2 regions of the Agromyces sp. Y182 genome follow, and region 1 is predicted to be linked to the other one. Evidence: predicted binding sites of a transcription regulator. Region 1 holds the regulator's gene; the other holds the start of a gene.

Region 1 (11,155 bases):
CGAGGAGTTCGCGGCGGCGTCCGTCCGGGCGTGAACGACCGGCGGCGCTGCCGACCAGTGCGCGCCGCAGGAGCAGCCCGAGACTGATCGGCGCGGTCGTCGCGGAGGCGCGAGCGCCGAGGCATCCATGACTCTCTGGCTCGAGGGATGCCGCGACCTCGTGTCACCTCGCGTCACAGACGTTCGCCGACGGCCGATGAGGCGTATCGTCGCTCTTGATCGATCTGTGATCGGCCCGAAGCCGACCACACGGAGCGACCGCCGAGCCCGGCACCCGCCCGCGAGACCTACCCGCCGTTCCGGCCGGGGGAGCGCGGCCTGCCGTGTTCGCCCCGTTGCCGCTCGCCAGCAGGAGCACCATGTCACCGACCTCATCCGATGCATCGGGCGACGACTGTCGGCCCAGGCTGCCGATCTCCTTCGAGCTCTACCCGCCGCGCACCGATGCCGCGGCGCTGGCCCTCGGTCGTACCATCGATCGGCTCGCCGAGGTCGATCCGGCGTTCATCTCGGTGACTTTCGGCGCCGGCGGCAGTTCCCGCGCGCGGTCCCTCACGGTGCTGCGATACATGCTCGAGCATACGCATGTCGAAGCGATGGCCCACCTCACGTGCGTGAGCTCCTCCCACGCCGAGGCCAACCGGCTCGTGCGAGAGTTCCTCGATGCGGGCATCACGAGCTTCCTGGCGCTGCGCGGCGACCCGCCGACCGATGCCGACCCCGATGCCGGCATCGGTGACCTCGGCAGCGCCGCTGAGCTCGTGCAACTCATCCACCGGGTACAGGAGGAACGGGAGCCGTTCGGCCAGATCGGCGTGCCCGGAAATCCAGGGGCATCTCGTATCAGGGAACGGCCTCGCCCCGAACGTGTCGCGGTTGCGGCGTTCCCCAGCGGACATCCGCGATCGCGCGACGTCGGGCAAGACGTCGATACCCTGCTCGCGAAAGAGATCGCGGGTGCGAACCTCGCGATCACGCAGCTGTTCTGGCGTGCCGACGACTACCTCGGCTTCGTTCAGCGTGCCCGTGCGGGCGGCGTGACGATCCCCATCCTGCCGGGCATCATGCCCGTCACGACGCCCGCTCGCCTGGCCCGCCTGACCGAGTTGACCGCTGTCGAACCGCCCGCCGAGCTGGCGATCAACCTCGAGATCGAGCCGGATGCCGCGGCGCAGGCAGAGCTCGGCATCGCCTTCGCCACCCGGCTCTCCGCCGACGTGATCGCGGGTGGCGTCCCCGGCCTGCACCTCTATACCTTCAACCGCCATGAGGCCGTACTCGACGTCGTCGACCGGCTCGGGCTGCGAGCCGAGCGGCTCGCCGACGAAAGGAACACCGCACGATGACCACCCATGCCCCCGCCTTCCCGATCGCCACGATCCTGGGATATCCGCGCATCGGGCGCCGACGCGAACTGAAGCGAGCCGTGGAGGCGTTCTGGGCCGGTTCGATCTCCGCCGACGAACTCGAGCAGACGGCCGCCGAACTGCGAGCCGCGACACGTGAGCGCCTCGCCTCCCTCGGCCTGGCCCGCACGGATTCGGCGATTCCCGAGACCTTCTCGTTCTACGACCAGGTGCTCGATACCGCCGTGGCCGTCGGTGCGGTCCCACCACGTTTCGCGAGGCTCGCCGATGAGCATGGGGGTATCGACCTCGCGGGGTACTTCACGATCGCCCGCGGTGTCGGCGACGACGCTCCGCTCGAGATGACCAAGTGGTTCGACTCGAACTATCACTACCTCGTCCCCGAGATCGCCCCCGACACCGACTTCTCCCTGCACGCCGAGCGGATCCTCGCCGAATTCGCCGAGGCGAAGGCCGCCGGCTTCGTGACCCGGCCCGTGATCGTCGGCCCCGTCACGTTCCTGCTGCTCGCGAAGGCGGCCGACGGGGCTCCCGAGAGCTTCCAGCCGATCGACCGGCTCGCCGACCTCGTGCCCGTCTACGCGGCGCTGCTCGAGGAGCTCGCCGAAGCAGGTGCCGAATGGGTGCAACTCGACGAGCCCGCCCTCGTGAGCGAGAGCATCGATGTCGCACGCGACCGGGTGCTCGAATCCGTCGCTGCGGCCTACGACGCGCTGGGCTCCCTCGAACGCCGCCCGGCGATCTTCGTCGCCGCACCATACGGCTCGCTCGACGACGCGCTGTCCGCCCTCGCAGCCACCCCGGTGGAGGCGATCGGCCTCGACCTCGTGCGCGGCGTACTGCCCGCGTCGCTCGACCCGGCGACGGCCGAGTCGCTCGCGGCGAAGACGGTGGTCGCGGGCGTCATCGACGGGCACAACATCTGGCGCGGGGACCTCGCCGCCGCATTCGAACAGCTCGAGGCCGCTCAGCGCCTCACCGCGACCGTCGCCGTCTCCACCTCCACCTCGTTGCTGCACGTGCCGCACGACGTCGACGACGAGGATGCGCTCGATGCACGACTCGTCGGCTGGCTCGCGTTCGCCGACCAGAAGGTCGGCCAGGTGGCCGCGCTCGGTCGCGGACTTGCGAACGGGCGCGCCGCGATCGAGGGCGAGCTCGCCGCGGCATCCGCTGCCCTCGCCGATCGCGGCGGTGCGCCGGGTGTGCGCGTGCCGGTCGTACGCGACCGCCTCGCGTCGCTCACTGAGAGTGACTTCGCTCGCGCGAGCTACGACGAGCGTGTTGTGGCGCAGGCGTCCCTCGGCCTGCCCGAGCTGCCGACGACGACGATCGGGTCGTTCCCGCAGACCGGCGAGATCCGTCGCGCCCGCGCCGGCCTGGTGGGCGGCACGCTCACGGGTGAGGAGTACACCTCGCTCATGCGCGAGGAGATCGAGCGCGTCGTGCGGTTGCAGGAAGACCTCGGGCTCGACGTGCTCGTGCACGGCGAACCCGAGCGCAACGACATGGTGCAGTACTTCGCCGAACTGCTCGACGGGTTCGCGGTCACCAAGCACGGTTGGGTGCAGTCGTACGGCTCGCGCTGCACGCGTCCCTCGATCCTCTGGGGTGATGTCTCGCGGCCGGCGCCGATGACGGTCGAATGGTCCGCGTACGCCCAGTCGCTGACCGAGCAGCCCATGAAGGGCATGTTGACCGGCCCCGTCACGATCCTCGCCTGGTCGTTCGTGCGCGACGACCAGCCGCTCGGCGACACGGCGCGACAGGTTGCGCTCGCCCTGCGCGACGAGATCGCCGATCTCGAGGCAGCCGGTATCCGGGTCATCCAGGTCGACGAGCCCGCACTCCGAGAGCTGCTGCCGCTGAAGCGCGCCGACCAGCCCGCCTACCTCGGGTGGTCGGTCGGTGCCTTCCGCCTCTCGACCGGCGGTGCGGCCCCGGCGACGCAGGTGCACACGCACCTCTGCTATTCGGAGTTCGGCGTCGTGATCGATGCGATCAAGAACCTCGACGCCGACGTCACTTCGATCGAAGCGGCCCGCAGCCGTATGGAGGTCGTCGACGACCTCGAGACGAGCGGCTTCGACCACGGCATCGGCCCGGGCGTCTACGACATCCACTCGCCACGAGTGCCGAGCGTCGACGAGGTGCAGGCGCTCCTCGAACGCGCAGCCGGCGCGATCCCCGCCACCCGGCTCTGGGTCAATCCCGACTGCGGTCTGAAGACGCGCGGCTACGACGAGACCGTCGAGTCGCTGCGGCACATCGTCGAGGCGACCCGTGCGGTGCGGGCCGGTCGCGCCGCCTCGGTACTCGCCGGGTAGCACGGGCGAGCGGATGCCGCGGCTCGCGACATCCGCTCGGCTGACGTTCGGCCGACGCAGGGCTGGGACTCAGCTGGTGTTCGGCCGACGCTCGGCTGGTGTCGAGGCGACGCACAGGCGCAGCGCGTACTTTGGTCGTATGCAACTTGCGGTCCACGAATCCGGCCGGGGTTCGCGAACCGCGGTCCTCATCCACGGCATCATGTCCGATTCCCGCGCGTGGCACCGAGTGACTGCCGAGCTCGAGGCGCAGGGGTTCCGGGTGCTCGCCGTCGACCTGACAGGTCATGGACGCAGTCCGCGTGCCGTGCACTACTCGCCCGCCGCATGGGCGAGCGACGTCGTCGAGACGCTCACGCCGGTGCTCGACGGCCCTCCCGATCTCGTCATGGGCCACTCGCTCGGCGGGCTGGTGGCGAGCCTCGTCGCAGATCGGCTCGCGCCTCGCGCGGCGATCTACATCGACCCGGCCTTCTCCTTCCCGAAGGGCGTGAAGGGGTGGGCGTTCAAGGCATTCTTCGCGATAGCACCGAGGCCGCGCCGGTCGGCGCTGGTGCGCATGAATCCGAAGTGGAGTGCGGTCGACGTCGAGATCGAGCTCGCGACGCTTCGAGACTGGGACAAGCGCACCATCCTCGGTTTCACCGATACGCGACCGCTGGTGCCGCCCGTGCGCCTCGTCGCCCCCACTCTGGTGCTCCTGGCGGAGAAGAGCCTGCTCATCACGGCGAAGGTCGCCCGGCAGCTTCGCGGACAGGGCATGACCGTGGCGACCCTGCGCGGAACGGGCCACACCGTGTTTCGTGACGATCACGCCGGGTTCATGGATGCGGTGTTCGACTGGTTCAACGCGCTGGCGCCTGCCACGGTCGGAAGCGGTCTCGCCGGAGTCCGGACCGCGGCGTAGCGACCGGCCGTCGCCGGCCGCTCCATGACTGACCGGTGGGGTTGCCCGGTCAGACTGCTCGGAGCACCGCGACGATCTTGCCGAGCACTTCGGCATGGTCGCCGACGATGGGCTCGAACGCGCTGTTCCGCGGCAGCAGCCAGGTGTGGCCGTCGCGCTGGCGGAACACCTTCACGGTGGCCTCGCCGTCGAGCATCGCCGCGACGATCTCACCGTTCTCTGCGGTGCGCTGCGAGCGCACCACTACCCAATCGCCGTCGCAGATCGCGGCGTCGATCATGGAGTCGCCCACGACCTTCAACATGAACAGCTCGCCTTTGCCGACCAGTTGACGGGGGAGCGGGAACACCTCGTCGATCTGCTGTTCGGCCGTGATCGGCACACCCGCGGCGATGCGGCCGACCAGCGGCACCATCGCCGCGTCGCCGACCGGGATCGGGTCGGAAGAGGTGACGGGTCGCTCGGTGACGCCCGGCAGCTCGATGAGCACCTCGAGTGCTCGAGGGCGGTTGGGGTCGCGCCGGAGGTACCCGGCGAGCTCGAGCTGGTTCAGTTGGTGCGTGACACTCGAGAGCGAGGAGAGCCCGACGTCGTCGCCGATCTCGCGCATGCTCGGCGGGTAGCCGCGGCTGGAGACCGAGCGCTGGATCATCTCGAGGATCGAGATCTGCTTGGCGCTCAAGCTCTTTCGGCGGCGTGGCCTGCCGGCCGCCTGCACGTCGTCGATGTCGGTGCTCAACGTCTTCGCCCCTCGTAGCGGCCGCCTCGCGGCCGGATGTCGGTGGTCTCTGGTCGACTCTCTTCCAGATATTCGAAACTGTATCCGCCTCGCGCGCGCTCGGCAAACATTTGTTCGAGTGTGTCGCGGAATCCGCTCGACAGAATTCCCCGCGTCTTCCCTTGCGTTGTTCGTCATTCGAATGTATGTTCGGAACAGAGTTTCGCATCCGGTTCTCCCGGCCGAGAGCCGGATGCGACTCCTACAGGAGGTGTGACATGAGTGCAGCGATCGCAACGCCCGGCTTCCAGCCCCCAAGTGCCCTTCAGCGAGAGGAGGCGGCGTCGGTTGTTCCCGCGCGCACGCGGCTCCGACTGACGCGACGGGGCCGCATCGTGTTCACGTCGCTCGGCGCAGTTCCGCTCGTCGTGTGGGCATTCGTTGCGGTGATCGGCGCGGGCGGCGCCGCGGCCGACGTCGAATCCACTGGCGTCTCGTTCGAGGCTGCGTCGTTCGAATACACGACGGTCGGGCAAGGCGACTCGCTCTGGGAGATCGCCGAGTCGATCGACCCCGGGGCCGATGTGCGAGAGATCATCGCCGAAATCATGCGGCTCAACGGGCTCGATGACGCGGTGGTCGAACCCGGTCAGCGCCTTGCGCTTCCCGCCGCTCCGTGACCCGTGACCGTCTGAAGCGTCGGGGTTCCGCCGGTCGATGACGGCGCGTCCGAATGACCTCGGTGCGCATCGTTAGCATTGAAGGGTGACGAGTCTCGAAGACCTCCCCATCCGCGATGACCTTCGTGGTCGCACGCCGTACGGGGCTCCGCAGCAGGCAGTTCCGGTCGCGCTCAATGTCAACGAGAACACGCATCCGATTCCCGAAGACGTCGCACACGATGTCGTCGCCCGTGTCGCCGCCGCCATTCTCACGCTCAATCGCTATCCCGATCGAGAGTTCACCGAGCTGCGGCGTGCATTCGCCCGCTATCTGCGCCATGGCCTCGAGCCGGCGCAGATCTGGGCTGCGAACGGTTCGAACGAAGTGCTCCAGCACATCCTCCAGGCCTACGGCGGGCCGGGCCGCACCGTGCTGGGCTTTGCGCCGACGTATTCGATGTACGGCCTGCTGGCCTCCGGCACCGGCACCGAGTGGCTCACCGCCGGTCGTGATGACGAGTTCGAACTCAGTCCCGAAACGGCCGTGTCGGCGGTGCGAGAGCACGATCCCGACATCGTGCTGCTCTGCGCGCCGAACAACCCGACGGGTACGCCGCTCTCACTCGAGACGATCGAGGCGGTCGTCGACGCGGCGCGCGGCATCGTCGTCGTCGATGAGGCCTACTTCGAGTTCGCCGACCCCGGAACCCCGAGTGCGCTCACGCTGCTGCCGGGGCGGCCCCGGCTGCTCGTGTCGCGCACGATGAGCAAGGCGTTCGCGTTCGCCGGCGCCCGCGTCGGCTACCTCGCCGGTGATCCGGCCGCCATCGACGCACTTCGGCTCGTGCGACTGCCGTACCACCTCTCCGCGCTCACTCAGGCGGCTGCGCTCGGCGCCCTGGCGCACTCGACCGAGATGCTCGCGATGGTCGATGAGATACGCACCCAGCGCGAGCGCATCTCGGTCGAGCTCCTTCGACTCGGGTTCCACCCATATCGCAGCGGCTCGAACTTCGTGCTCTTCGGCGGGATCGACGACCCGCATGCGGTCTTCGATCAGTTGCTCGCGCGCGGCATCCTGATCCGCGAGATCGGCATCCCCGGTCACTTGCGCGTCACGGCCGGCACTGAGGCCGAGACCACCGCCTTCCTCGAAGCGATCGCCGTTTCGGCCCCGAATAGGATTGACTCATGACCGCAACGAGACCGCCGCGCACCGCCCGGGTCCAGCGCGAGACGAGTGAATCGAGCATCGACCTCTCGATCGATCTCGACGGCACAGGCGTGAGCGACATCGAGACGAGCGTGCCGTTCTACGACCACCTGCTCACGGCGTTCGCGAAGCACTCGCTCACCGACCTCACCGTGCGGGCACGCGGCGATATCGAGATCGACGTGCACCACACGGTCGAAGACGTCGGCATCGTGCTGGGGCAGGCCATCAAGCAGGCGCTCGGCGACAAGCGCGGCATCTCGCGGTACGGCGATGCCCTCGTGCCGCTCGATGAGGCGCTCGCACAGGCGGTCGTCGACATCTCGGGGCGTCCGTTCCTCGTGCACACCGGAGAGCCCACCGGGTTCGAGTACCACCTCATCGGCGGGCACTTCACCGGCTCGATGGTGCGGCACGTCTTCGAGGCCATCGCGTTCAACGCGGGCCTGACCGTGCACGTTACCGTGCTCGGCGGCCGCGACCCGCATCACGTCGCCGAAGCCGAATTCAAAGCGTTCGCGCGGGCATTCCGTCAGGCGAAGTCGTTCGACCCGCTCGTGTCCGGCGTTCCGTCGACGAAGGGCGCTTTGTGAGCCGCACCCGGCGCGTCGTCGTGCTCGACTACGGCTCGGGCAACGTGCACTCTGCCGCGAAGGCGCTCGAGCGTTCCGGCGCAGAAGTCACCGTCACCGCCGACCGGGCCGCAGCACTCGAGGCCGATGGTCTCGTCGTGCCGGGTGTCGGTGCGTTCAAGGCGGTCATGCAGCAACTGCACGCGGTTCGCGGTGAAGAGATCATCGATCGGCGACTTGCCGGCGGCCGGCCGGTGCTCGGCATCTGCGTGGGCATGCAGGTGCTGTTCGAGCGGGGCGTCGAGCGTGGCGTCGACACCGAAGGACTCGGCGAATGGCCCGGCATCGTCACCGAGTTGCCTGCCGCGGTACTGCCGCACATGGGTTGGAACACGGTCGAAGCGGGTGAGGGCTCCGCGCTCTTCGCGGGCATCGAAGACGAGCGCTTCTACTTCGTGCACTCGTTCGCAGCGCAGCAGTGGCTGCTCGACGTGCAGCCGCCGTTCCCGAAGCCCGCGCTCACGTGGGCCGAGCACGGCGGTCGGTTCCTCGCGGCCGTCGAGAACGGACCGCTGTCGGCGACCCAGTTCCATCCCGAGAAGTCGTCGGGGCCCGGCATCCGCTTGCTCGCCAACTGGCTCGGCACGCTCGACTGAGCCCATCGGCGTCACGTGCACGTCGCCGCGACGTGGTCGGACTAGGATGCTGTGACTGTGCCGATTCGCAGGCGCGACCGCGATCTCTAGGACAGTGAATGAGTGAATTCAACAAGACCCCCCGCCTGGTTTTGCTTCCGGCCGTCGATGTGGCCGGTGGCAAGGCGGTGCGCCTGACGCAGGGTGAGGCCGGCACCGAGACCAGCTACGGCGACCCCGTCGACGCGGCCGTCGATTGGGCCGATCAGGGGGCCGAGTGGATCCACCTCGTCGACCTCGACGCGGCGTTCGGTCGCGGCTCGAACGCGGGCGTGCTGAAGAAGGCCATCCGCCAGGTGCGTGGCGTGAACGTCGAACTCTCCGGTGGCATCCGCGACGACGAGTCGCTCGAGCATGCCCTCGAGATCGGCGCCAAGCGCATCAACCTCGGTACGGCAGCGCTCGAGAACCCCGAGTGGGCGGCGTCCGTCATCGCTCAGTACGGCGAGGCGATCGCGATCGGGCTCGACGTGCGCGGCACGACGCTCGCCGCGCGTGGTTGGACGCAGGACGGCGGTGACCTCTGGCAGGTCATGGAGCGCCTCGAAGAAGCCGGCGCCGCCCGATACGTCGTCACCGACGTCACGAAAGACGGCACGCTGCAGGGCCCGAACCTCGATCTGCTGCGCCAGGTGATGGACCGCACGCACCGCCCGGTCGTGGCATCGGGGGGCATCTCGAGCCTCGACGACATCGTCGCCCTCCGCGAGCTCGTGCCGCTCGGCCTCGAGGGTGCCATCGTGGGCAAGGCGCTCTACGCCGGTGCATTCACGTTGGCCGAGGCGCTGGATGTCGCTTCGCAGTGACCCCGGCGCCGAGCCGGGTCGCGGTGAGACGGATGCCGCGGCATCCGTCGACTCGCAGTCGGCTGCCGGTGCCGGTGCTGGTACCGACTCCGCCGGCGTGCCGTGGGCGGGGCGGGCGTTCCAGTCGAACGCGCATGCCGCCGACGACGGCCGGGCACCGGAGGCCCTCGCCGCCGCGCTGGACGGTTTCCGCGCGGGCACGATCGGCCAGGCCGCCGTTGTGGCGGAGTTCGCCCGATCGCGTCTCCTGATCCCGCTCCTCGCCGAACTCGGAACCGGCGGTGCGGAGACGGGCGCGCACGGCCTCGCTGTCGACAAGAGCCAGGAGCTCTCGATCGTCACCGTCGAGGGGCCTGATGGGCGCAAGGTGCTGCCGGTGTTCGCCTCGGTGCAGGCGATGTCGCGATGGAACCCCGTGGCGCGGCCGGTGCCGGCCGACGGTGTGCGGGTCGCCCTCGCCGCCGCTGACGACGGCACCGATCTCGTCGTGCTCGACCCGGGCTCCGCGACCGAATTCGTGCTGCGGAGGCCGGCGCTCTGGGCGGTCGCGCAGTCGCAGGACTGGCATCCGCCGTTCGAATCCCGAGAGGTCGAGGCCGCATTCCGTCGTTCGATCGACCGGGAGCTCGCGGTGCTCGGTGTGACCCTCCTCGCCGGCGACCCCGACGCGCGACTCGCCGGTCCCGAGCTCGTGGTGCGCCTGGAGCTCATCGGTGGGCTCAGCCGGGACGAGCTGGACGCGACGACGGCGCGTCTTGCACGTCGGTGGGCGGCCGACGACGTCATTGCGACGTCGGTGGATTCGCTCACGGTCAGACTCGTGGGTGGCGCACCACTCGCCTGATCGCGCGTCTGCCGATTGCGTGGGCGCTGGCGTGGCATCGCGCGGGTGGATGCGTCTGTCGCCTGAATGGGGCCGTTGACCGTTCCCCCTGCAGCGGCGCACAATCGGGTTGTGCGTGCGGCGCACGGAATCCAGGTGCGGCATGGATGGATCGACATCGCCGACCGGTGGCGACACCGCGTACGACGAAGTGCTCGAGGCTGCCGGTCATCACGCACGGGAGTGGCTGTCGGGGGTGGGCGAGCGCCGGATTCCGCCGCGCGCGACCCTCGATGAGATCAAGGACCGACTGGGGCGCGAGCTGCCCGTGATCGGTGAGCCAGACCTCGATGTTCTCGTGCGGCTCGCAGAGGGCGCCGAGCCGGGACTCATCGCGATCGGGTCGCCTCGCTTCTACGGCTGGGTGATCGGCGGCACGCAGCCGGTCGCGCTCGCTGCAGACTGGCTGGTTTCGGCGTGGGATCAGAACACGGGACTGCGAGCGATCACTCCGGGTGCGGTCGCCGTCGAGGAGCTCGCGGGGGAGTGGCTCCTCGAGATCCTCGGATTGCCGGAGGGCAGTGACGTCGGGTTCACGACCGGGGCGACGATGGCGCAGTTCTCGTGCATGGCGGCCGCTCGAAACGAGGTGCTGCACCGCGTCGGCTGGGATGTCGAGACCAATGGGCTCGCCGGTGCGCCGGCCGTGCGGTACATCGCCGGTGAAGAGCGGCACGGCACGGTCGACCTGGCGGCGCGTTATCTCGGCCTCGGGGCGCCGACGACGGTACCGGCCGACGGGCAGGGGCGCATCCGCGTCGACGAGTTGAGCGCTGCGCTCGCAATGGGCACGGGCCCGGCGATCGTCGCCCTCCAGGCCGGCAACATCCACTCGGGCGCATTCGACGACTTCGCCGCCGCGATCGAAGTCGCCCATGCCGCCGGCGCTTGGGTGCACGTCGACGGCGCGTTCGGGCTGTGGGCGGCGGCGTCCTCCGCGCTCGGCCACCTCGTGGCGGGATTCGAAGGGGCCGACTCCTGGTCGACCGATGCGCACAAGACCCT
Region 2 (11,155 bases), 2.2 Mb from region 1:
CGGCAGCCACTCGTCGCGGAGGCTCAGCTCGCGGCGTACCAGGGGTTCGTCGCCGAGGTCTACCGGGGGCGGGGCAACGGATTGGCGCAGATCCTCGCACGCACCTCCCGGCCGATGCGCATCGAACGAGCCCGGCGCCTGCTGCGCTCACTCGAGTTGCCCGATCGGGTGCTGCCCAGCCGCCTCACCGGGCGGCAGTGGGCCGCCGTCTGGTCGGCTGTGCGAGATGCTAGCGGAGGTCGCGAGTGATGCGGATGCCGAATGGATGCGGGCCGGCGGCGAACCACACGATCGATCCGACGAGCGGGAAGCACATCACGGCGATCGCCCAGACCCACCGCTCGAGCTCGTTCAGCTCGTCGGTGCGGAAGATGCGCGACACGACCCAGACGATGACGGCGAGGTACCCGACGCCCACGACGAGTGCGACGAGGTTCCAGGCGAAGAATCCGTCCAATGTCTCATCCGTTCGTCGCAGTCGTACGCAGCAGTTGCTCGTCACCGACAGGCTATCGACTTGCCCCGTGCATTCGGGTGTTCACCGCCAGAATGGGTGCATCGGCACGGGGAGGGCGCATGAGGTGGTACCGCACCGACGCGGCCCGCGACTTCGCCGTCGCCGCCAACGACGGCATCATCACCACCGCCGGTGTGCTGCTCGGTTTCGCCGGCGCCGGCGCATCGAGCACGACGCTCCTCGTCGCCTCGCTCTCGGCTCTCGTCGCGGGATCCGTCGCGGGCTTCGGGGCGAAGTACGCCGAGCTCGCGGCCGAGCGCGACAACGAGCAAGCGCTGATCGCCGAGACGGAGCGCGATATCCGCGAGGATGCCAGCGACGATCTCGCCGACCTGGCCGAGCACTTCGTCGAGCGAGGGGTGCCACCCGGGTTGGCGCGCGACGTTGCCGAGCGGATGCATGCGCACGACGCCGTGGCTGCCCAACTCGAGGCGGAGCACGGCATCGACGACCCGATGCCGGCCTCGGGCCCGTTGCTCGGCGCGCTCGCGAACGCGGCGGCACTCGCCACCGGCTCGCTGCTTCCGCTGATCATGCTGCTCGCCTATCCCGCAGCCTGGGAGGAGTGGGCGGTCGCCGTCGCGACCCTCATCTCGCTCGCCGTGACGAGCGTGCTCATCGCGCTGTCGGCGCACACCTCCGTGCCCCGGGCGCTGCGCCGCACGATCGGCATCGGCGTGGCGACGATGGGGCTCAGCTTTCTCGCGGGTCTCCTCGTCTTCTGAGCGGGCTGGTGTCGCCGTCGCCCGTGCCGCGCTCCGAGCCGTGCGACTCCTGCTCCTGCACCGACTCGATGATCGAGTCCTGCGTGCCGCGCAGAGCACGGATCCAGCGCACGACGATGCCGACCACGATGGCGATCGCGAGCAGGGCGACCGGCACCCAGATGAGGGCGAGCGGCAAGGAATCGGGAGCCACTGTCAGAACCCGTACGGCGTGATGGGGGAGAGACGGCCGTCGCGCATCGCCTCGAGCACGGCGAACTCGTGCGGCACGACGGGCTCGGGCAGCGCGTCGAGTGTGAACCAGCCGAGTTCGGCCGCCTTGTCTTCCATCGGGCGCGGCTCGCCGCGCCATTCGGTGGCGGCGAAGAACACGTCGATGCGCTCCTCGATCGCCCGGTGCGGCGCGCCGCCGGTGCGATGCATGACGGTCAGCACCGTGAGCGCCGACTCGTCGAGATCGACGCCGAGCTCTTCGTGGGTCTCGCGAACCGCGGCCGCGAGCAGCGACTCTCCGGCCTCGACATGACCGGCCGCGCCGCACGCCCAGTACTCGTCGAAGTAGCCCGTGCCGCGGCGCAGCTGCAGCAGTACCTCGTCGCCGCTGCGGAGCACCACGTAGGCGGCCGGGATGACCGCGAATCTGCCGTGCGATGCGGCGTAGGCCTCGGTGTATGCGGTTCCGTCGGGCTCGGTCATCGGGTCTCGATACGCTTCTGGGTCTCGATACGCTTCTGGGTCTCGATACGCTTCGCTACTCGACCCAAGCCTCGACCAACAACTCGACCGGCGTGCGTCAGTACCCGACGACGGGGCCGAACGCCTCGGCGAGCGGTGCGCGATTCACACCGCGCAGCTCGTCGATCGACACGGTGAAGAGGCCCTGCACTTCGAGGGCGGCGGATGTCGCATCCGTCACGCCGATGCGCCGCACCGGGTAGTCGCGGCCCTCGCAGAGGCCGCGGAACTTCACGTCGTCTTCGCGGGGCACCGTCACGATGACCCGGCCGGCGGACTCGGAGAAGAGCGCGGTCGCGAGGTCGATGCCGGCGTCGCCGGCGACCTCGTCGAGCACCACGCGGGCGCCGAGGCCGAAACGGCCGACGGCTTCGGCGAGGGCGACGGCGAGGCCGCCATCGGAGAGGTCGTGGGCCGAGTCGATGAGCCCCTCGATCGCCGCTGCGTTGAGCAGCTCGGCGAGACGCTTCTCACCGGCGAGGTCGACGGCCGGCGGGCGACCGCCGAGGTGGCCGTGCACGACGCCGGCCCATGCGGAGCCGTCGAGCTCGAGCGCGGTGTCGCCCAACAGGTAGATGTTGTGCCCGTCATCCTGCCAGCCCGACGGGATGCGGCGGGCGACGTCGTCGATCACGCCGAGCACGGCGATCACCGGCGTCGGGTGGATCGGCACGTCGCCGGTCTGGTTGTAGAAGCTCACGTTGCCGCCCGTGACGGGGATGCCGAGCTCGAGGCATCCGTCGGAGAGGCCCTCGACGGTCTCGGAGAACTGCCACATGACCTCGGGGTTCTCGGGGGAGCCGAAGTTCAGGCAGTCGGAGACGGCCGCGGGCACCGCGCCCGAGACGGCGACGTTGCGGTACGCCTCGGCGAGGGCGAGCTTCGCACCCTGGCGCGGGTCGAGCTGCGAGTAACGCCCGTTGGCGTCGGTTGCGATCGAGACGCCGAGGCCGGATTCCTCGTCGACGCGCACCATGCCGGCGTCATCGGGGTAGCTGAGCGCGGTGTTGCCGAGCACGTACTTGTCGTACTGGTTCGTGACCCACGCGGCATCCGCCTGGTTCGCCGAGCCGATGAGCTGCAGGAACTGCGCGCGGATCTCGTCAGGCGTCGCGGGCCGGTCGAGCTTCGCGGCGGTGTCGGCCTGCAGCGCGTCGATCCAGGTGGGGTAGGCGACGGGGCGCTCGTAGACGGGGCCGTCGACGGCGACGGTGCGCGGGTCGACGTTCACGATCTCTTCGCCGTGCCACATGATGCTGAGGCGACCGGTGTCGGTGACCTCGCCGAGCACGCTCGTCTCGACGTCCCATTTCGCGACGACCTCGAGGAAGCCGGCGAGCTTCTCGGGGCGCACGATCGCCATCATGCGCTCTTGACTCTCGCTCATGAGGATCTCTTCGGGCGTGAGGGTGGGGTCGCGCAGCAGCACGTCGTCGAGCACGATCGCCATGCCGCCGTCACCGTTCGACGCGAGCTCGGAGGTCGCGCACGAGATGCCGGCCGCCCCGAGGTCTTGGATGCCCTCGACGAGGTCGCCCGCGAAGAGCTCGAGGCAGCACTCGATGAGCACCTTCTCGGCGAAGGGGTCGCCGACCTGCACCGCGGGGCGCTTGGTCGGGCCGCCCTCGGCGAAGGTGTCGGAGGCGAGGATCGACGCGCCGCCGATGCCGTCGCCGCCCGTGCGTGCGCCGAAGAGCACGACCTTGTTGCCCGCGCCCTTCGCGTTGGCGAGATGCAGGTCTTCGTGGCGCATGACGCCGACCGCGAGGGCGTTGACGAGCGGGTTCGCCTGGTATACCGGGTCGAACCAGGTCTCGCCGCCGATGTTCGGCAGGCCGAGGCAGTTGCCGTAGAAGCTGATGCCCGACACGACGCCGTGCACGACGCGTGCAGTGTCGGGGTGGTCGATCGCGCCGAACCGCAGGGCGTCCATGACCGCGACCGGGCGGGCGCCCATGGAGATGATGTCGCGCACGATGCCGCCGACGCCGGTTGCTGCGCCCTGGAACGGCTCGATGTAGCTCGGGTGGTTGTGGCTCTCGATCTTGAAGGTGACCGCCCAGCCCTCGCCGACGTCGATGACGCCCGCGTTCTCGCCCATGCCCACCATGAGGTTCTTCTTCATCTCGGGCGTGACCTTCTTGCCGAACTGCTTCAGGTAGATCTTGCTCGACTTGTAGGAGCAGTGCTCGCTCCACATGACCGAGTACATCGCGAGCTCGGCGCTCGTGGGGCGGCGGCCGAGGATGTTGCGGATGCGCTCGTACTCGTCGGGCTTCAGGCCCAGCGCGGCGTACGGCTGTTCCTTCTCGGGCGTCACTGCGGCGACCTCGACGGTGTCGAGCACCGGCGTCGCGATGCTCCCTGAGCCTGTCGAAGGGGCAGCGGTGTTGGCGGGGGCTTCAGTGGTCACGAGTGGCGAGCTCCAGAGAACGGCGGCGAGCGGATGCCGCGGGGCGGATGCCTGACCCCAGAAGTCTACCGGCCGTTGCGGTGCGACCGCGGCGCTCGCCGACCGGTGGTTGCGGTGCGACCGCGGCGCCCCAGACCGGGTCTCACGCGACCGCGGTGACCAGTCCGCCGGCGGAGTCTGCTGTGGTGGGAACGGAGGTGGGCACGGGCGCGGGCGAAGGCGTGGGCAACGACCGCTGCCGTTCGACCTGCGACGAATCGTCGGGATGCCGTGCCGGCCCATGGCGAGACAGGAGGTGACGCGCGGCCACGTTGCCCGGTCGTGGCCGCTGCTCGGGGTCGAGGTGTACCGGCGGAACGAACCAGCTGCGCGCATCGCGGATGAAGATGCTCCACCCGTCGTCGTGGACCCGATGATGATGGAAGCTGCACAGCATGATGCCGTTCGCCACGTCGGTGCGGCCACGGTGGCGCTTCCACCACGCGATGTGGTGGGCCTGAGCATGCGATGGGGGCCGGTGGCAACCTGGCCAGGCGCAGCCGCCGTCTCGTTCGACGAGCGCGATCTTCTGGGCAGGGGAGAATCGCCTCGCCGCGCGGCCGAGTTCGAGTGGTTCGCAACCATCGCGCATGAGCAGCGGAGCGACCCCGGCCGACTCGGCGAGTTCGCGCGCGGTGGCGGCGGACACAGGCTGGTCGACACCGTCGATGTTCGCGTGCCCGCGCCCGGTCACGAACGCATCGACGTCGATGCGGGCGACGACGCTCACCCCTCGAAGTGCGGGTGGTGCGGCCGCGCTCGAGAGGGACAGCCTCGCGATGTCGGCCAGCGCGTCGGCGTTCATCTGCCCGATCGTGCGCTCTTCACGGAAGACGGGGTCGGTCGCCTCGACCTCGCCATCGCCATCGCCGGAGTCGGAGTCGGAGCCGTCGCCGGAGTCGGAGCGGACGGCGCCGGCGTCGCGCGCCGTGCGGTCGCCCATCGCCCCGAACGGACGCTTCGCATCTCGCGCGCGGTGCAGCTCGGCACCGACCAGCGCCTCGATCGCGAGCTTGATCGGCGCCCCGTTCGCCGGATCGAACGCGCCCTTCAGGTTGATCATGCCCGCCGCGTCTTGCCAGATGGAGAGACCTCGCCGGGAACGGAGCTCGTCTTCGCGCGGCTTCACGCCGTCGGGATCGAGGTGCGCCTCGAGCTGCTTGATCAAGCGCGTGAGCCCGTCGACGCCGACCGCCGGTGCACGGTCGACGAGGAGCAGTTCAGCGGCGTCGGCCTCGTCGCACGCGACGGTCGGCGGCAATTGGTCGACGAACCGGCGGATGACCTCAGCCGCAGCGACGCCGAGCGTGCCGGCATCGAGCGCGGCAGCCACATGCGGATGCCGCGGGGGCAGTGCCTCGCCGGTGAAAGACGCACGATGGCTCGTCGCCTGACCCACCGCGACGAGCCGTGCAGCATCGGAGTAACGACCGCCGGTCGTCTGTGCGATCAGCCGCTCAGGCGAGGAGAAGCCGTGCTTGCGCGACAGGTCGTCGCCGTCTGCGTCGCCACGCGAGCGCTCGGCGATGCCGGCGGCGCAACGTGCCTGCAGGGCCTCGACGCGGCGCCCGAGCCTGGCCAGCGACTCGGTCGCCCGCATGAGCCCGTCGTCGCTCATGACGCCGATGTCGGCCTCAGGGTCGCGCGAGGCGGCGAGCAGCGCTCCCGCCCACTCCTGCAGCACCGACGCGCAGACCGCTTCGAGTTCGCGGAGTGCTGCGGGGGCTTCGGGCATGCTGCGATTCTAGCGGAAATCAGTCAGAAATTCGAAGAGAACTTCGAATGTGGAGAACTCGAAAGTGTCGCCCCGAACTGCGGACCGAAGCGCGTCGCCCCCGCAACCACGACGCCCGACGCCCGCCCGCCACCCCGCGGCATCCGCTCTGTAGACTGAACGCGGTCGCCGCATTCTCGGCGGCCCTGGGCGCGCACATCAGCGCGCAGTCGACCCGCCGTCGGCCACTCGCGGAGCCCCGCCCCGCCGCGCGCGGGGAACGCCCTTCGCTCAGGTACTCCCATGACGCCGTCAACTCCCGTCGACCGAACCGATACCACGCCCGCCGTCGCGCCGCCGTTCCCGTGGCTCGGCCTCATCGTGCTCGCCGCCGCCGTCTTCCTCTCGGTCACGATCGAGATGATCCCGACGGGCCTGCTGCCCGACATGAGCCGAGAGCTCGAGGTCAGCGAGCCCCTCATCGGCCTGCTCGTCACCGTGTTCGCCGCGACCGTGGTCGTGCTCACGGTGCCGTTGTCGGCCCTGACCAAGCGGATGCCGCGGCGCACCCTCATCGTCATCACGCTCGCCGTGCTCGCGGTCAGTTGCGTGCTCACCGCGTTCGCGCCGAACTACGGCACGGTGCTCGCCACCCGCATCCTCGGCGGCGCCGCCCACGGGCTGTTCTGGTCGGTCGTCGGTGCGTACGCCGGCCACCTCGTACCGAAGGAACAGCTCGCCCGCGCGGTCTCGATCAGCGTCGCGGGCGGTTCGCTCGCGTTCGTGCTCGGCGTGCCGCTCGGCACGGCGCTCGGCCAGGCCTTCGGCTGGCGGCTCGCGTTCGCCGGCATCGGCGTGCTCACACTGCTCGGCGCCCTGCTGGTGTGGCGATTCCTGCCTCCGGTGCGGCACCATGCGGGCGAGACGGATGCCGCGCCGCTCCGTCTGCGCAGTGATGCCACGTTCGTGCCGGTGCTCGTCGTGTGCCTGATCACCGCGGTCACGATGGTCGGTGCGTACACCTTCTACACCTACGTCGCGCCCTTCATCACCGAGGTCATGGGCCTGCCGGCCAGTGCGATCAGCCCGATGCTGCTCGCCTACGGCATCGCGGGCGCGTTCGGCCTCGTGTTCGCGGGAACCGTGCTCGGACGCCGCCCCACCGTCGGTCTCGCCGTCGCGCTCATCGCGACGGGCCTGGGTGTCGCGGGTCTCGCGCTCTTCCCGCAGGTGCCGGGCGTCGGCATCGCGTGCTTCCTCCTGTGGGGCACGGCGTTCGGGGCGCTCCCGCCGATGCTCAACACCCGGCTGCTGCACTCGGCGTCGGCGCGCATTCGCGATGCCGCGGCATCCATCTACACGACGGCCTTCAACACCGGCATCGGCGGCGGGGCGCTGCTCGGCGCGATCCTGTTCGGCGTGATCGGCCTCGGTGGGCTGCCGTGGGTCTTCGTCGCGCTCATCGCGTGCTCGAGCACCGCCCTCATCTGGACCGCACTCGTCAACCGCGTGCGCCGCTGACGAATCGACCGTTGGTCGAATCGACCGTTGGTCGAGTAGCGAGCGAAGCGAGCGTATCGAGACCTGGGGGCGGGGTCTCGATACGCGGGCTCCTTCGTCGCGCGCTACTCGACCGGCGGTGGCGGGCTCCTTCGTCGCGCGCTACTCGACCGGCGGTGGGGGCTCCTTCGTCGCGCGCTACTCGACCGGCGGTTGGGGGCTCCTTCGTCGCGCGCTCCTCGACCGGCGGTGGGGCTACTCGGCGCGTGAGAACGCGGCGGCGCGCTCGATCTGCTCACGCGTGAGCGGCACGCCCGTGTAGCGCTCGAACTGCGCGGCGGCCTGCATCGCGTGCACCTCGGCCCCGCTGATCACGAGCTTGCCGGCGGCCCGCGCGGCGAAGACGAGCGGCGTCTCCGCCGGGAACGCGACGACGTCGAACACCACGGATGCCGCGCCGACATGCTCCGCCGAGAACGAGAGCGCCGAGGCATCCGCCCCCTGCATGCCGAGCGGGGTGACGTTCACGATGACGTCGGCGCCGGGCTCGGGGTCGGTCGGCGTCCACGCGTAGCCCTACTGCCCGGCGAGCGCCGGCCCGAGCGATGCGTTGCGCGCGACGATCACCACGTCGTCGAAGCCCGCGCCGCGGAATGCCGCGACCACGGCCTTCGCCATTCCGCCCGAACCGCGCACGAGCACGCGTTGCGCGGGGTCGAGCTCGTGCTCGGCGATGAGCTGGGCGATCGCCTCGTAATCGGTGTTCGACGCCGTGAGCACGCCATCGTCGTTCACGATCGTGTTGACCGATTCGATCGCCGCGGCCGAGGGTTCGACGACGTCGACGAGGGGTATCACGGCCTCTTTGAAGGGCATCGACACGGAGCATCCGCGAATTCCGAGCGCACGGATGCCGCGCACGGCGCCCTCGAGGTCATCGGTCGTGAACGCCTTGTAGATGAAGTTCAGGCCGAGTTCGTCGTAGAGGAAGTTGTGGAACCGCGTGCCGAGGTTCGACGGCCGGCCCGCGAGCGAGATGCAGACCGCCATGTCCTTGTTGAGGATGGGCATGCTGCAATCTTCCCGCAGCCGCAGCCGCAGCCGCAGCCGCAGCCGCAGCCGCAGCCGCAGCCGCTGGTCGAGTAGCGCGAAGCGCGTATCGAGACCCTGCCGATCGGTCTCGGCACGGCATCGGCGACCACAACAGCGTCGACGTCCGAGAGCGGATGCCGCAGCATCCGCACCTCATCAGGCCTCGCGGCCCCCGGGCGGGCCGATCACGAGCAGGCCCGCGAAGACGACGGCGATGCCGACGACCGCGAGCGAGACGAGCAGCACCGGCCGCGCGAGGAACCAGCGCAACAGGCCGTTGACCCAGGTCGAATCGGCCGGATGGTCAGTCTTCTCGCGGCGCCAGTCGCCCTCGAGGTGACCCGTACGCACGAGCCACAGCTCGAACGGGATGGTCGCGTAGGGCACGATCGCGGTGAGCACCGCGAAGGCGATGCGGCCGAGGTTCCAGCGCTGGTTGACGCCGATGATGACCGAGGCGAGGGCGTACGACAGGAACACGAACCCGTGGATCGAACCGCCGACGAGCACCGCCCACTCGACGCCTGCGGCGTACTTCAGGATCATCGCGACGATCAGGATCGTCCACGTGACGGCCTCGGCGAAGGCCAGGGCTCGGTACAGGCGTTTCGGTGACACGGATGCTCCAGGGTTCGGTTGCTTCCATGGTCTCAGGCTCGGCTGCATGCCCGCATCGACCGAACGATTGATCCGTGGCGTGACCCCTGACGTGACCCGGACGTGAATCGAGTGCCCAGTCGAAGTGCAGGGCGCCGCGGTAGCCTTGCCCGGTGACCGAGCAGTCTGCACGCGAGCTCGTCTCGAGCCTCATCGCGTCGATCCCCGATTTCCCCGAACCCGGCGTGACGTTCCGCGACCTGACCCCGGTGTTCGCGAGCGGCCCGGCGCTGCACGCGCTCGGCACCTCGCTGACCGAGCCGTTCGCCGGCCGATTCGACGACATCGGCGGGGTCGAGGCGCGCGGTTTCCTCATCGCGGGCGCCGCCTCGGCGATCTGCGGTGCTGGCGTGCTCACGATCCGCAAGGCCGGCAAGCTGCCGCGGGCGGTGCTCCGCGAGGACTACGCCCTCGAGTACGGCACCGCTGCGCTCGAGGTGCACGAGGGGGAACTGCCGCCGGGCTCCCGCGTGCTCATCGTCGACGACGTGCTCGCGACCGGCGGCACCGTCGCAGCGGCCGCGCGACTCGTCGAACGGGCCGGCTGGCAGGTCGCGGGCATCTCGGTCGCCCTCGAACTCACCGGCCTCGGCGGCCGCGCCGCGCTCGCGGACCGCTACGAGATCTTCTCGCTCCTGCAGTACTGAGCGGCGGGGATCCGCGCGGATGCCGCGGGCTCCGGGATCACGGAACCGGCATGGTCATCGTGGACATTCCTTGGTAGCGTTTGCCACCGAACGAGGAGGTCCGATGGACTCGATGCCGAAGCGAACCTTGTGGTGGGGCATCGGGCTGTCGGTCGGCGGTGCGCTGCTGATCCTGCTCGCCCCGCCCCTGCTGTACTCGATCGTGTCGGCAGAAGGGGAGGCGGGCCAGACCTTCTTCTCGTTCGTGCAGCTGGTGCTGAACGTCTTCCGACAGCTCGTGCTCCCGCTCGGCACCGCGCTCATCGCGGCATCCATCGTCATGTTCTACATCCGCGGCCGCTCGGCGCCCGTCGCCGTCGACGCAGAGCGCCCGAAGCGCTGGGTGCTCCCCGAACCGCTCGAGCGCCGCACCGATCGCTGAGCCGGCCGGCCCCGCGTCGCTCGCGCGGCGAGTGTCAGCGTCGTCCGCCGTCGAGGCGCAGGGTCTCGCCGGTGAAGAACGTGGCCGACATGATCCAGAGCACCGCGTCGACGATGTCTTGGACGGTTCCTGTAGTGCCGACGAGTGTCCGGGAGGCGGCTGCGGTGAGGAACTCCGTCTTCTGTGCGCCGCGGGCGTCCCAGAGACCTGAGTCGATGATTCCCGGAGAGATCGCGTTCACGCGTACCGGAGCGAGTTCGGCGGCCAGGTGCTGGGCTGCGAACGCGACGGCGCCGTTGGTGGTTCCGGTGGCAGCCACGGACGTCTCGTCGCGCAGGTCGATGCGCAGTGTGCTCTCGTCACGCGGCGCATGTGCGGAAACGGTCACGCGTGCGCCTTCCGCAGCTGCGGCCGCCGCGATGGCAGCGCCCAAGCGATGGGTTCCGCCGATGACGAGGACGGTGTGGTTGGCGAGTCTTTCAGTCATGTCACTCCGAAGGTCCTCGCGGAAACGCTCCGGTCCCTGGAGGAAGACGGCTTGATTTCCCGAACCGTGTTCGACGAGAATCCCCCTCACGTCGAGTACGAACTCACAGAACTCGGCCGCTCGCTCCTGGTGCCACTCCGCGCCGTGAGAAATGGGCCGAAGAACACGTCCCTGCGGTCCTCGCCGCCCGCGCTGCTCTCGGGCCGAC

Evidence for each region. Region 1 encodes LexA, which represses DNA repair genes until DNA is damaged. Its sites were predicted from a motif close to TCGAACANNTGTTCGA; they were not measured.
Region 2: a site for LexA is predicted at 6,196-6,211, ahead of AC1C2R_RS10300 (DUF222 domain-containing protein). Genes of this name have one in related genera too.

Annotation. Positions count from the first base shown of each region.
Region 1 covers NZ_JCAIUF010000001.1:30,629-41,783, reverse strand. The annotation lists gene hflX (GTPase HflX) at 1-34, shown strand, start outside; gene AC1C2R_RS00195 (methylenetetrahydrofolate reductase) at 360-1,346, shown strand; gene metE (5-methyltetrahydropteroyltriglutamate--homocysteine S-methyltransferase) at 1,343-3,694, shown strand; gene AC1C2R_RS00185 (alpha/beta fold hydrolase) at 3,708-4,601, shown strand; gene lexA (transcriptional repressor LexA) at 4,651-5,328, opposite strand; gene AC1C2R_RS00175 (LysM peptidoglycan-binding domain-containing protein) at 5,598-5,999, shown strand; gene AC1C2R_RS00170 (histidinol-phosphate transaminase) at 6,085-7,176, shown strand; gene hisB (imidazoleglycerol-phosphate dehydratase HisB) at 7,173-7,787, shown strand; gene hisH (imidazole glycerol phosphate synthase subunit HisH) at 7,784-8,422, shown strand; gene priA (bifunctional 1-(5-phosphoribosyl)-5-((5-phosphoribosylamino)methylideneamino)imidazole-4-carboxamide isomerase/phosphoribosylanthranilate isomerase PriA) at 8,521-9,267, shown strand; gene AC1C2R_RS00150 (SseB family protein) at 9,251-10,111, shown strand; gene AC1C2R_RS00145 (pyridoxal phosphate-dependent decarboxylase family protein) at 10,254-11,155, shown strand, end outside.
Region 2 covers NZ_JCAIUF010000001.1:2,209,834-2,220,988, forward strand. The annotation lists gene erm (23S ribosomal RNA methyltransferase Erm) at 1-249, shown strand, start outside; gene AC1C2R_RS10275 (PLDc N-terminal domain-containing protein) at 230-457, opposite strand; gene AC1C2R_RS10280 (VIT1/CCC1 transporter family protein) at 577-1,242, shown strand; gene AC1C2R_RS10285 (hypothetical protein) at 1,211-1,435, opposite strand; gene AC1C2R_RS10290 (NUDIX hydrolase) at 1,438-1,938, opposite strand; gene purL (phosphoribosylformylglycinamidine synthase subunit PurL) at 2,036-4,336, opposite strand; gene AC1C2R_RS10300 (DUF222 domain-containing protein) at 4,533-6,164, opposite strand; gene AC1C2R_RS10305 (MFS transporter) at 6,447-7,664, shown strand; partial or broken gene AC1C2R_RS10310 (shikimate 5-dehydrogenase) at 7,899-8,714, opposite strand; gene AC1C2R_RS10315 (DUF3817 domain-containing protein) at 8,892-9,353, opposite strand; gene AC1C2R_RS10320 (adenine phosphoribosyltransferase) at 9,506-10,039, shown strand; gene AC1C2R_RS10325 (hypothetical protein) at 10,152-10,460, shown strand; gene AC1C2R_RS10330 (SDR family oxidoreductase) at 10,495-10,947, opposite strand; gene AC1C2R_RS10335 (winged helix-turn-helix transcriptional regulator) at 10,897-11,155, shown strand, end outside.